Linked DNA regions of Paraburkholderia fungorum. The protein of the gene in region 1 interacts with the protein of each later gene in a pairwise test. Links are inferred from orthologs where the notes say so. Each region holds a gene or a part of one and is shown on either strand. Other genes may lie near its edges.

Region 1 (6,662 bases):
GGTCAGAAAGCTGGCCTGCTGCGTGACCATCCGGCTGATTTCGACGATCGCCAGCGAGTGCGCCTGCGATGCCGGATGACCGCTGGCGGCAAAGCCGTTTGTCAGCGTGGCAAGCGTGTTCTGGAACAGCGGATTGTACGGATTCACGAACTCCGCGAGGCGCGTTTGATGCAATGCCTGCCGATGCTGTTCGACGATGATCACCGAGGCCGTCGCGAACGAGATCGTCAATTGCCGCACGATATTTTTCAGCCGGTAACCGTGCGTGAATTCTTCGATCGCGAAGATTCTGAACGTCAGATTCGCGACCGGCAACACGATGAACAGCAACAGCAGTCCGCGCAGCAGCAGCGGTACGATCAACGCTTGTTCGCCGACACCCGGCGACATGCGCGTCATCCACGCCGCGGCGAAGGCGGCGACCGCGAAGCCCGGCACGATGATCCACTTTTTGCGCGGCAACAGCTTCGCATAACGCAGATAGACGAACAGCGCGCTCGCGGAAATCAGCGACGTCACGCCGACCAGTTGCCCCGCATTCTCGACCGGATAGCCGAGGCCGCTTTCGAGAAAGCGTGAGATCTGGTAACTGAACACCGTCGAGATGTAGTAATAGAACATGTACAGCACGAGGCCAACCTGGAAGACTTTTTCGCGCAGCGCGTGCAACCGCATCAGCGGCGATGGATGGTGCCACTGCTGATACACGAACCAGGCGAGCGCGCCGATGCCGGCCACCGTCAGCAGGATCAGTCCCGGCGAAGCGCTGAACAACTGGAAGCGCACCTGCTGCATGACAATCTGCAGCGCGCCTTGCGCGAATGCGAAGATCAGATACGGCCAGAAATGCGCGGTTCCGCGTTCTTCCGGCAGACGGTTGCCGGAATCGGGCAACGCGAGCAAAGCCAGCACCGCGAACAGCACGCCAACGGGCGCCGTGCAAGCGAACAGCGCGCGCCAGTCGAAATGCGCGACCAGTTGACCGCCGATCAGCGGCGCGAGCGCGCTGCACAGAACGATCAGCAGCAGAAACGCGCGCGTGGCGGCGGGCCGCTGCTGCGGCGTGAAACTCATCTGGATCAGGATGCGGCAGGTGCCCATCATCGGGCCGATAAAGTAGCCCTGAAAGCCGCGTGCGAGCGCCAGTTCAATCGACGATTCGCAGAGTGCGGCGGCGACCGCGCCGGCGGAATAGAGCAGCATGCAGCCGGCGACGTAGCGCCGGTAACCGAAACGGTCCACCCACCATTGCTGCTGAAGGATGCCGAGCACTGCCGCGACCGCGTAGGAACTCGAGGCCCACACCAGTTCATCGGGCGATGCATTGATGCCGCCGGCGATGTAGCTGGTGAAAAACGAAAAGATCGAGTTGTCGAAATAGTCGAGGCCGGTGACAACTGCCAGCACCCACGGGAAGAAATCGCCGCGTAGTTTTTCGACGCTGAATAGCGCCACGCGGGATGACGCCGTGGTCATGACGATTCGCCCGGTATAGATGCGTCCGGCGTGATGTCGTCCGGTTCGGATTTGCGGGTGTTTTTGGCGCGTTTTGGGGACGGTGCGCTAGCCGCTTTGGCCGATTTCGCGCTGTTGGATGCTTTCGTGGCCTTTGCTACTTTCGCCGCCGCGTTGCGCCGCTGTTCAAGCAGCGTGTCCGCATTTTCACCGGCGAGGCGTCGTTCGAGATAGTCGAGGTCGGGACTCAGTTCGGCGCGCAATTTTTGCGCTTCCTTCAACTCGCGACGCATCGTTTCGATACGCGCGTCGAGCGCTTCGACCTGCTCGGCGATGGCGTCGCGGATCTGCTGCAACGACTCGGTGGAAAAGCGATGCCCGCCGTCGACAGGTTCGAGCGGACGTTTGAGCATTTCAGTTACGCCATGCAGCGAAAAGCCCAGCGACCGCAAACGCAAAATGCGACCGAAGCGCTTCAGGTCCTCCTCGTCGTACAGTCGGTAACGACCTTCGCTGCGGGTGGGCGATACGAGGCCGCGTTCCTCGTAGTACTTCAGCGTACGCGGCGTCACACCGAGGCGTTCAGCGGCGTCGCGTACGGTGAGCAGGGCGGACGAGTCCTTCGGCATAGAGAATTGCAGGCGTGGCGGATTGGTCGCATTGTACTCCAACGTGTACGTTCACGTTCAGGTTGTCCGGCACGGGCGGGTTGGTCGGGCGTGCTTCGTAAGACCGGAAGCAACAAAGCGGGCAGACGTAAAAAAGCCGCTCGTTTGCAGCGAGCGGCTTTCTATGCGACGAGGCTAATTCAGCTACTTAGACCGGGTTACGGTCTGCTTAGCTGCCGCCACCACGGCGCATCATGTCGAAGAACTCGGAATTGCTCTTCGTTTGACGAATCTTGTCGAGCAGGAATTCCATCGATTCGACTTCGTCCATGTCGTGAATGAACTTGCGCAGCACCCAGATCTTTTGCAGCACTTCGGGCTTGATCAGCAGTTCTTCGCGGCGCGTGCCGGACTTGTTCAGGTTGATCGACGGATAGACGCGCTTTTCAGCCAGGCGACGTTCCAGGTGCACTTCCATGTTGCCGGTGCCCTTGAACTCTTCGTAGATCACGTCGTCCATGCGGCTGCCGGTTTCGATCAGCGCCGTACCGATGATGGTCAGCGAACCGCCTTCCTCGATATTGCGCGCCGCGCCGAAGAAGCGCTTCGGACGTTGCAGCGCGTTGGCGTCGACACCACCCGTCAGCACCTTGCCCGAGGCCGGCACAACGGTGTTGTAAGCGCGTGCGAGACGCGTGATCGAGTCGAGCAGAATGACCACGTCGTTCTTCATTTCGACGAGGCGCTTGGCTTTTTCGATCACCATTTCGGCGACCTGCACGTGACGCGCAGCCGGTTCGTCGAACGTGGAGGCGATCACTTCGCCGGCCACCGAACGCTGCATTTCGGTCACTTCTTCAGGGCGTTCGTCGATCAGCAGCACGAACAGCACGACATCGGGATGGTTCTGTTTGATCGCATGCGCGATGTGCTGAAGCATCACGGTCTTACCGGACTTCGGCGATGCCACCAGCAGACCCCGCTGGCCTTTGCCGATCGGCGCGATCATGTCGATGATGCGGCCCGTGACGTTTTCTTCGCCACGCATTTCACGTTCGAGCAGCAGCACCTTGTTCGGGTGCAGCGGCGTCAGGTTTTCGAACATGATCTTGTGCTTCGAGGCTTCCGGCGGCTGGCCGTTGACCTTGTCCACCTTGACCAGCGCGAAATAGCGCTCGCCGTCTTTCGGCGTACGCACTTCACCTTCGATCGTGTCACCCGTATGCAGGTTGAAACGGCGGATTTGCGACGGGCTGATATAAATATCGTCCGTGCTGGCGAGGTACGAGGTTTCCGGCGAACGCAGGAAGCCGAAACCGTCCGGCAGCACTTCGAGCGTGCCGTCGCCGAATATCGTGTCGCCCGTTTTGGCTCGTTTTTTTAGAATGGCGAACATCAGTTCCTGCTTGCGCAGGCGGTTCGCACTTTCGATCTCGAGGCCATTGGCCATCTCGATCAATTCGGACACGTGCAGAGTCTTAAGCTCGGATAAATGCATACGGAGAACCCGCAGGAGAAGGTGCGACGAAATGAAATCTGGGAGGAGAGTGAGCGGAACCGCTCAAGGACTTACACGTCTTTTCGACGTTTTGCGGATTCTAGCATAGCACACGCCAATTTCCGCCAGTACGACGGCATGGCATCTTTCTTGTCAGGCGTGTTGCCGGTTGACAACACGCCCCGAATCAGTGCGCTCGCGGGTCTCGAGGGACGCCGGGCGCGCCGATGCACACCGTTTTACAGATTGCCGTCGAGGAACGCAGTGAGTTGCGACTTCGACAACGCGCCGACCTTCTGCGCGGCGACTGCGCCGTTCTTGAAAAGGATCAGCGTGGGGATGCCGCGCACGCCGAACTTGACCGGCGTCGATTGATGTTCGTCGACGTTGATCTTGGCGATTTGCAGACGATCGGCATAATCCTTCGCGACTTCGTCGAGGATCGGCGCGATCATCTTGCACGGACCGCACCATTCAGCCCAGAAATCGAGCAGCACGGGTTTATCGGATTTAACGACGTCCTGTTCGAACGATGCGTCGCTAATATGCTTGATTTGTTCGCTCATTGTATGAATACCTCTATCGGTTCGAGGCCCGCCTGAATTGCTCGCCACGATACGTCAAAACCTAAGGAAACTTCCGTTCGCTTTGCCGCAAACTGGAGCATTGCCTGCCCATGCATGACCCGTTGAAAATGGCTCACGATGTGCGGGAAGCTCGCGCTTGCGGGTCATCCGTACGGCAGTTTAGCTTAATTCGCTATGCGTTGCCGGGGGCGATAGTACTCATCAGGGGCAGTGGGGCCAACGGCTGCCGGTGAAGTGACATCTTGTTTCTATACCCGCCACGCAGCTTATCTGGAGGCGGGTAAGGCGAACTCAAGTGGCTTCGGTGCGCGCGTCGTCGATAGCGACTATAAGAAGGGGAAAGCCTGATTCGACGCGTCGATGTCGGTTTGCTCGTATTAACAGTCGCACGATCGGCCAAGCGGTGATAGAATGTTTCGTGACGGGCCTCCTCGCATGGAGGGATGGTCAACCTGGTCAGGTCGGGAACGAAGCAGCCACAGCCGTTTTCCACCAGTGCCGAGGGTCAGGCTCGTCACCTTTCCTTTTTCAGTTTTTCCGTTGCGGTGTTCTTCCGCAATCTCTTTCTTCCCCGGTATTACCCTTGGCGTCGCCATGCCCCGTGCATGCATTCGCGTTGCATTGCGTATTCTTCATGTCTGATCCACATTTCATCTATTTTTTTCTATTGGTCCGTTAGCCTGTTTCAATGAAGCGGTGACGCGCGTTCCTATGCCTTCTGGTTTCGGTTTTGAGCGGCATTGTTGCTGATACAATTTCGCGATGACCTATCAAGTTCTCGCACGCAAATGGCGGCCTAAGGATTTCGCGTCGCTCGTCGGACAGGAGCACGTGGTGCGCGCGCTCACGCACGCGCTCGACGGCGGCAGGCTGCATCACGCCTATTTGTTTACCGGCACACGCGGCGTCGGTAAAACCACGCTGTCGCGCATCTTCGCCAAGGCGCTGAATTGCGAAACCGGCGTGACTTCCACGCCGTGCGGCGTATGCCGCGCGTGTCGTGAGATCGACGAAGGTCGCTTTGTCGATTACGTGGAAATGGATGCGGCGAGTAATCGCGGCGTCGACGAGATGGCGGCGCTGCTCGAACGTGCGGTGTATGCGCCGGTCGACGCGCGCTTCAAGGTCTACATGATCGACGAAGTGCACATGCTGACCAACCACGCTTTCAACGCGATGTTGAAGACGCTGGAAGAGCCGCCGCCGCACGTCAAGTTCATTCTCGCCACGACCGATCCGCAGAAAATTCCGGTTACTGTGCTGTCGCGGTGTCTGCAGTTCAATCTGAAGCAGATGCCCGCCGGGCATATCGTGTCGCATCTCGAGCACGTTCTTGGTGAAGAGAAGGTGCCGTATGACGTGCAGGCGTTGCGTCTGCTCGCGCGCGCGGCTGACGGCTCGATGCGCGACGCGTTGTCGCTGACCGATCAGGCCATTGCCTACTCGGCCAATCAGGTCAATGAAGAAGCGGTGCGCGGCATGCTCGGCGCGCTCGATCAAAGCTATCTGATTCGTCTGCTCGATGCGCTTGCCGACGGTGATGGCGCTGCGGTACTTGCCGTAGCCGACGAGATGGCATTGCGCAGTCTGTCGTTCTCGACGGCGTTGCAGGATCTGGCGAGCTTGCTGCATCGAATCGCCTGGGCACAGTTCGCACCTTCCTCCGTGCTCGACGAATGGCCGGAGGCGGGCGATCTGCGGCGCTTTGCCGAAGCGCTGAGCGCCGAGCGCGTGCAGTTGTTCTATCAGATCGCAACGATTGGTCGAAGCGAGCTGGGCCTCGCGCCGGATGAATACGCCGGCTTCACGATGACATTGCTGCGCATGCTGGCGTTCGAGCCGGCGCCTACGGGCGGTGGTGGTGCGATTGGCGGCGGCGCGCGTTCGGCTGGGCCAGCGGGAGCTGTCGGCGGAGCGGGTGCAAAGCGTGCGGGTTCGGCGACTGTTGCTGCATCGGCGGCGAGCGCTGCTGTGCCGGTTCGCGACACGCAAGTCGTCGGCAATGCGCCTGCCGTCAATGTAGTGAGCAGGAGCGTTGTATCTGGCGAATCCGCTGGCGGTGCGCGAACCGCCACAGCGCTTTCTGGGCCAGACTCGATAGCGTCACATTCTTCGAGTGACGCAGCGCACGCACCAGTTGCCGATGCGGGCAGTGCACCGAGCGCGGCGGCTGTCGATGCACCGTCCGTGGCTTCAACCACACACGCATTGGCTCCGTGGGACGATGAGCCCGCCGACTCCATTAAGAACGCGTCTTCGAACAGTCCAGCGATAAACGATACCTCCGCGGAGTCGGTCGCCAACCACACGTCGCCAGCCTCTTCGTTGACCGCGCCTGCCGCTGCGGCGCTCACGCGCACAGCGCAGGCCGCGTCGGTCGCAGTGGAACAGGAGCCGCAATCGGCAGCCGTCAACGCGCCACGTCGCGCGGGCGGCGCAAGCGCCGCACTCGACGTGTTGCGCAGCGCAGGTCTGAAAGTATCGTCGGACCGTGGCCGCGTGAGCGCCGCTGTA
Region 2 (6,695 bases), 1.9 Mb from region 1 along the record:
AGGTTGTCCGGGTGTTGGAAGTCCCGGTCCTTGCATTGGAGAAGGCGCTTAGGCAAATCCGGGCGCGGAATTCAAGGGTGTGAGGCCATTCACTTAGGTGAAGAAGCAATCGGAAGTGGTTCCAAGAAAAGCCTCTAAGCTTCAGTTTAACAAGACCGTACCGCAAACCGACACAGGTGGGCGAGATGAGTATTCTAAGGCGCTTGAGAGAACTCGGGAGAAGGAACTCGGCAAATTGGTACCGTAACTTCGGGATAAGGTACGCCCCTGTAGCTTGATGCCCCTGCGGGCAAAGGGTGAAGGGGTTGCAATAAACTGGTGGCTGCGACTGTTTAATAAAAACACAGCACTCTGCAAACACGAAAGTGGACGTATAGGGTGTGACGCCTGCCCGGTGCCGGAAGATTAAATGATGGGGTGCAAGCTCTTGATTGAAGTCCCGGTAAACGGCGGCCGTAACTATAACGGTCCTAAGGTAGCGAAATTCCTTGTCGGGTAAGTTCCGACCTGCACGAATGGCGTAACGATGGCCACACTGTCTCCTCCCGAGACTCAGCGAAGTTGAAGTGTTTGTGATGATGCAATCTCCCCGCGGCTAGACGGAAAGACCCCATGAACCTTTACTGTAGCTTTGCATTGGACTTTGAACCGATCTGTGTAGGATAGGTGGGAGGCTATGAAGCGTGGACGCCAGTCTGCGTGGAGCCAACCTTGAAATACCACCCTGGTTTGTTTGAGGTTCTAACCTTGACCCGTTATCCGGGTCGGGGACAGTGCATGGTAGGCAGTTTGACTGGGGCGGTCTCCTCCCAAAGTGTAACGGAGGAGTACGAAGGTACGCTAGGTACGGTCGGAAATCGTGCTGATAGTGCAATGGCATAAGCGTGCTTAACTGCGAGACCGACAAGTCGAGCAGGTGCGAAAGCAGGTCATAGTGATCCGGTGGTTCTGTATGGAAGGGCCATCGCTCAACGGATAAAAGGTACTCTGGGGATAACAGGCTGATACCGCCCAAGAGTTCATATCGACGGCGGTGTTTGGCACCTCGATGTCGGCTCATCTCATCCTGGGGCTGTAGCCGGTCCCAAGGGTATGGCTGTTCGCCATTTAAAGAGGTACGTGAGCTGGGTTTAAAACGTCGTGAGACAGTTTGGTCCCTATCTGCCGTGGGCGCTGGATATTTGAAGGGGGCTGCTCCTAGTACGAGAGGACCGGAGTGGACGAACCTCTGGTGTACCGGTTGTCACGCCAGTGGCATCGCCGGGTAGCTATGTTCGGAAGAGATAACCGCTGAAAGCATCTAAGCGGGAAACTCGCCTTAAGATGAGATATCCCCGGGGCTTTAAGCCCCTTGAAGGGTCGTTCAAGACCAGGACGTTGATAGGTCAGGTGTGGAAGCGCAGTAATGCGTTAAGCTAACTGATACTAATTGCCCGTAAGGCTTGATCCTATAACAGGTGTGTCTTGCTCCCGCAAAGGGACACGAGACGCACGGTTGAGATCAGTGTTGTGCCAGAAACAGCACAACCCCAAAAGCTTCTCTGGTGAGCATCACCAGAAACTACTTCTTCCAGATTGGTTGTATTGCTCCACGAGCAGTACGACAACAAGTCATGCCTGATGACCATAGCGAGTCGGTACCACCCCTTCCCATCCCGAACAGGACCGTGAAACGACTCCACGCCGATGATAGTGCGGATTGCCCGTGTGAAAGTAGGTAATCGTCAGGCTCCCCAGCAGCATCAGAAACCCCACCCCGCAAAGGTGGGGTTTCTGCGTTTTTGAGCGTGGATTTACTCACTATATAAGTGAGAGCATATGATTCGGAACAGTCAAGAAGTTGTTGACAACAAGTGGTAGTTCCATCATAATTACTAGTTCTCTGCGGAGGGGTGCCCGAGTGGCTAAAGGGGGCAGACTGTAAATCTGTTGGCTTACGCCTACGTTGGTTCGAATCCAACCTCCTCCACCAGAATGCAAGCTGTAGTAGTTGTTGGGAATCCATAAGTTCTGCGGGTGTAGCTCAATGGTAGAGCAGAAGCCTTCCAAGCTTACGACGAGGGTTCGATTCCCTTCACCCGCTCCAGCAATACAGAAGTAGCGCCCATGTGGCTCAGTGGTAGAGCACTCCCTTGGTAAGGGAGAGGTCGGCAGTTCGATCCTGCCCATGGGCACCAGAAATACACGGTGATTGTTTGCGCCCGGCGCAACGTACGGAAAAATCCTCTTAGGAGTCGAAAATGGCCAAGGGTAAGTTTGAGCGGACCAAGCCGCACGTGAACGTCGGCACGATCGGTCACGTTGACCACGGCAAGACCACGCTGACGGCAGCGATCACGACGGTTCTGACCAAGAAGTTTGGCGGCGAAGCAAAGGCATACGACCAGATCGACGCGGCGCCGGAAGAAAAGGCACGTGGTATCACGATCAACACGGCACACGTCGAGTACGAAACGGCTAACCGCCACTACGCACACGTTGACTGCCCGGGCCACGCTGACTATGTGAAGAACATGATCACGGGCGCAGCGCAGATGGACGGCGCGATCCTGGTGTGTTCGGCTGCAGACGGCCCGATGCCGCAAACGCGCGAGCACATCCTGCTGGCCCGTCAGGTTGGCGTTCCGTACATCATCGTGTTCCTGAACAAGTGCGACATGGTGGACGACGCTGAGCTGCTGGAACTCGTCGAAATGGAAGTTCGCGAACTTCTGTCGAAGTACGACTTCCCGGGCGACGACACGCCGATCATCAAGGGTTCGGCCAAGCTGGCGCTGGAAGGCGATGCGGGCGAGCTGGGCGAAGTGGCGATCATGAATCTGGCCGACGCGCTGGACACGTACATCCCGACGCCGGAGCGCGCAGTTGACGGTGCGTTCCTGATGCCGGTGGAAGACGTGTTCTCGATCTCGGGTCGTGGCACGGTGGTGACGGGTCGCGTTGAGCGCGGCATCGTCAAGGTCGGCGAAGAAATCGAAATCGTCGGTATCAAGCCGACGGTGAAGACGACCTGCACGGGCGTGGAAATGTTCCGCAAGCTGCTCGACCAGGGTCAGGCAGGCGACAACGTTGGTATCCTGCTGCGCGGCACGAAGCGTGAAGACGTGGAGCGTGGCCAGGTTCTGGCGAAGCCGGGTTCGATCAACCCGCACACGCACTTCACGGCTGAAGTGTACGTGCTGAGCAAGGACGAAGGCGGTCGTCATACGCCGTTCTTCAACAACTACCGTCCGCAGTTCTACTTCCGTACGACGGACGTGACGGGCTCGATCGAGCTGCCGAAGGACAAGGAAATGGTCATGCCGGGCGACAACGTGTCGATCACGGTGAAGCTGATCAACCCGATCGCGATGGAAGAAGGTCTGCGTTTCGCAATTCGCGAAGGCGGCCGTACGGTCGGCGCTGGTGTGGTTGCAAAGATCCTCGAGTAAGCCAGTTAGTTCTCGTTGATCGATAGTTTTAGGGGTTGGCGGTGTCGTCAACCCCAAATGGTTTAGGGGCATAGCTCAACTGGCAGAGCGTCGGTCTCCAAAACCGAAGGTTGGGGGTTCGATTCCCTCTGCCCCTGCCAACTCTCGCGTCGTGTATGGCGCTTCGTTAAGGTGTTATGGCGAATCCTTCCGTCGAAACTGTAAATACATCCGGCGACAAGCTGATGCTCGTCGCGGGCGTATTGTTGGTCTTGGCCGGGTTCGTGGGGTTCTTCTGGCTTAACGGTCAGGAATGGTACGTCCGCGGAGCTGCCTTGGCTGTTGGTGCTATCGCGGGTGTTGCAGTCGGTCTCCTCTCCGCGCCTGGCAAGGGTTTCATCGCTTTCGCCAAAGACTCGTACAAAGAAGTTCGCAAGGTTGTTTGGCCAACTCGTAAAGAGGCCACCCAAACAACGCTAGTAGTGTTCGGCTTCGTGTTTGTCATGGCAATCTTTCTTTGGGTTAGTGATAAATCCATCGAATGGGCGATTTTCTCGGTGATTCTGGGTTGGAAATGATATGAGCGATACTCCGGCGTCCCCGAGCGGCAAGCGTTGGTATGTGGTGCACGCCTACTCCGGCATGGAGAAGAGCGTGCAACGTGCGCTTCAGGAGCGCATTGAACGTGCTGGCATGCAGGACCAGTTTGGTCAAATCCTTGTTCCGACTGAAGAAGTGGTTGAGGTCAAGGGCGGTCACAAATCTGTGACCGAACGTCGTTTCTTCCCTGGCTACGTGCTGGTGGAAATGGAAATGACGGACGAAACGTGGCATCTCGTGAAAAACACGGCTAAGGTGACTGGTTTCGTCGGCGGTGCGCGTAATCGCCCGAGCCCGATTTCCCCGCGGGAAGTCGAAAAAATCATGTCGCAAATGCAGGAAGGCGTGGAAAAGCCGCGTCCGAAGACCCTGTTTGAAGTTGGCGAGATGGTTCGAGTGAAGGATGGTCCTTTCACGGATTTCAACGGCAGCGTCGAAGAAGTGAACTACGAAAAGTCGCGCGTGCGTGTTTCCGTTACAATCTTCGGCCGCGCAACGCCGGTCGAGCTGGAATTCGGCCAAGTCGAAAAGTTGTAATCCAGAATTCCACGGAGCGCACCAGATGGTGCGCTCCGTATTTCGCGCTTACGGTCCGCGTAATGGCCGTTGAGGAGCGTAAGTAGTTCAGTTTCGACGAACGCGCGCTATCACTCACTGAGCGCCTGGTTGTTTCATCCGGCGCTCCAAAGAGGTTTTCAAAATGGCAAAGAAAATCATCGGCTTTATCAAGCTGCAGATCCCTGCAGGTAAAGCCAACCCGTCGCCGCCGGTCGGTCCGGCACTGGGCCAACGCGGCCTGAACATTATGGAGTTCTGCAAGGCGTTTAACGCGCAGACTCAAGCGCTGGAGCCGGGTCTGCCGACTCCGGTCGTGATCACCGCGTTCGCGGACAAGAGCTTCACGTTTGTTCTGAAGACGCCGCCGGCTACGGTTCTGATCAAGAAGGCAGCGAAGATCGACAAGGGTTCGAGCAAGCCGCATACCGACAAGGTCGGCACGATCACCCGCGCTCAAGCTGAAGACATCGCCAAGGCCAAGATGCCCGATCTGACGGCAGCTGATCTGGACGCAGCGGTTCGTACGATCGCTGGTAGCGCCCGCTCGATGGGCATCACCGTGGAGGGCGTGTAAATGGCTAAGCTTTCAAAGCGTCTGCAAGCATTTGCAGCCAAAGTTGATCGTCAAAAACTGTACGCGATCGACGAGGCTCTGTCGCTCGTCAAGGAATGCGCAAGCGCGAAGTTCGACGAGTCGATCGACGTCGCAGTGCAACTCGGCATCGACGCGAAGAAATCGGACCAAGTGGTTCGTGGTTCGGTCGTTCTGCCGGCAGGTACTGGTAAGTCGGTTCGCGTCGCGGTGTTCGCTCAAGGCGAAAAGGCTGAGCAGGCTCGCGCAGCTGGCGCAGAAGTCGTCGGTATGGAAGACCTGGCTGAACAAGTCAAGGCTGGCAAGCTGGACTTCGACATCGTGATCGCTTCGCCGGACACGATGCGCGTTGTCGGTACGCTGGGTCAGATCCTCGGCCCGCGCGGCCTGATGCCGAACCCGAAGGTTGGCACGGTTACGCCGGACGTCGCGACTGCTGTCAAGAACGCCAAGGCTGGTCAGGTGCAATTCCGTGTCGACAAGGCCGGTATCATCCACGCCACCATCGGCCGTGCTTCGTTCGAGCCGACGGCTCTGCGTAGCAACCTGAATGCTCTCGTCGACGCGCTGCAAAAGGCGAAGCCGGCAACGAGCAAGGGTGTCTACCTGCGCAAGGTTGCAGTGTCGAGCACGATGGGTGTTGGCGTTCGCGTCGACCAGGCATCGATCGCTGCACAGTAATGAATCTCATCGCCTCGGCGTGAGTCGGGGCGGTTTTATGGGCTTTGGGCGGTTGCGAGATGGCAGTATGCATCGCGCAACCGGTTGTCAAAGACCGTTGGTGGGCAAGCAGCAGGTAGGCGGGCCCTTAATTCAAGCCAACGCAGATGGCGAACCCGAAAAGGTTTTGTAGTGATGAAGCCGGTTGATCTCCGCAGTAATGCGGGTGTCAGGCGGTCGAAATACTCCTGACTGGTCGGACGCCGTTATTGAACGCGGTACGCATGGCGCACGCTGTGTGTATCGAATCTGGAGGTTAACCGTGCCACTCAACAAAGAAAGCAAGCAGGCCGTCGTCGCTGAGGTTGCCGCGCAAGTCGCGAAAGCCCAGACCGTGGTTCTGGCTGAGTATCGTGGAATCGCGGTTGGCGATCTGACCAAGCTGCGCGCGAAAGCGCGTGAGCAACAGGTTTACCTTCGCGTGTTGAAGAACACGCTGGCGCGTCGCGCTGTCGAAGGTACCCCGTTTGCTCCGCTGGCAGAGCAGATGACTGGCCCCCTGATCTACGGCATCTCGGAAGATGCAATTGCTGCTGCTAAGGTCGTCAACGACTTCGGCAAAACCAATGACAAGTTGATCATCAAGGCTGGTTCCTACGAAGGCAAGGTGATGGACAAGGCTGGCGTGCAAGCGCTGGCAAGCATCCCGAGCCGCGAAGAACTGCTCTCCAAGCTGTTGTACGTTATGCAAGCACCTGTTTCTGGCTTCGCGCGCGCTCTGGCCGCGCTGGCTGAAAAGAAACAAGGCGAAGAAACCGCTGCGTAACGCACTTCAGTCGAGCGTGATTGATCGCTGGCTGTATCCGAATTCAATT

The links. Proteins that work in one complex are often made in the same cells at the same time.
Region 2: the proteins of rho (region 1) and nusG interact in binary tests that used the Escherichia coli proteins (3 or more experiments, as listed by UniProt). The link is inferred for Paraburkholderia fungorum from one-to-one orthologs.

What each region holds. Positions count from the first base shown.
Region 1 is NZ_FNKP01000001.1:1,899,633-1,906,294, forward strand. What follows is about bases 1,428-4,329. They hold rho (transcription termination factor Rho), read right to left. Parts: upstream 3,562-4,329; coding sequence 2,293-3,561; downstream 1,428-2,292. Other genes in these bases: BLS41_RS08415 (MFS transporter), read right to left, coding at 1,428-1,476; BLS41_RS08420 (MerR family transcriptional regulator), read right to left, coding at 1,473-2,084; trxA (thioredoxin TrxA), read right to left, coding at 3,801-4,127. Outside these bases: more of BLS41_RS08415, read right to left, coding at 1-1,427; BLS41_RS08440 (DNA polymerase III subunit gamma/tau), read left to right, coding at 4,911-6,662. UniProt on the Escherichia coli protein: Facilitates transcription termination by a mechanism that involves Rho binding to the nascent RNA, activation of Rho's RNA-dependent ATPase activity, and release of the mRNA from the DNA template.
Region 2 is NZ_FNKP01000001.1:9,848-16,542, reverse strand. The notes cover bases 2,922-5,768. They hold nusG (transcription termination/antitermination protein NusG), read left to right. Parts: upstream 2,922-3,989; coding sequence 3,990-4,547; downstream 4,548-5,768. Other genes in these bases: rplA (50S ribosomal protein L1), read left to right, coding at 5,143-5,768; rplK (50S ribosomal protein L11), read left to right, coding at 4,711-5,142; secE (preprotein translocase subunit SecE), read left to right, coding at 3,608-3,988; tuf (elongation factor Tu), read left to right, coding at 2,922-3,431. Also shown: more of tuf, read left to right, coding at 2,241-2,921; more of rplA, read left to right, coding at 5,769-5,841; rplJ (50S ribosomal protein L10), read left to right, coding at 6,143-6,646. UniProt on the Escherichia coli protein: Part of the processive rRNA transcription and antitermination complex (rrnTAC). The complex forms an RNA-chaperone ring around the RNA exit tunnel of RNA polymerase (RNAP).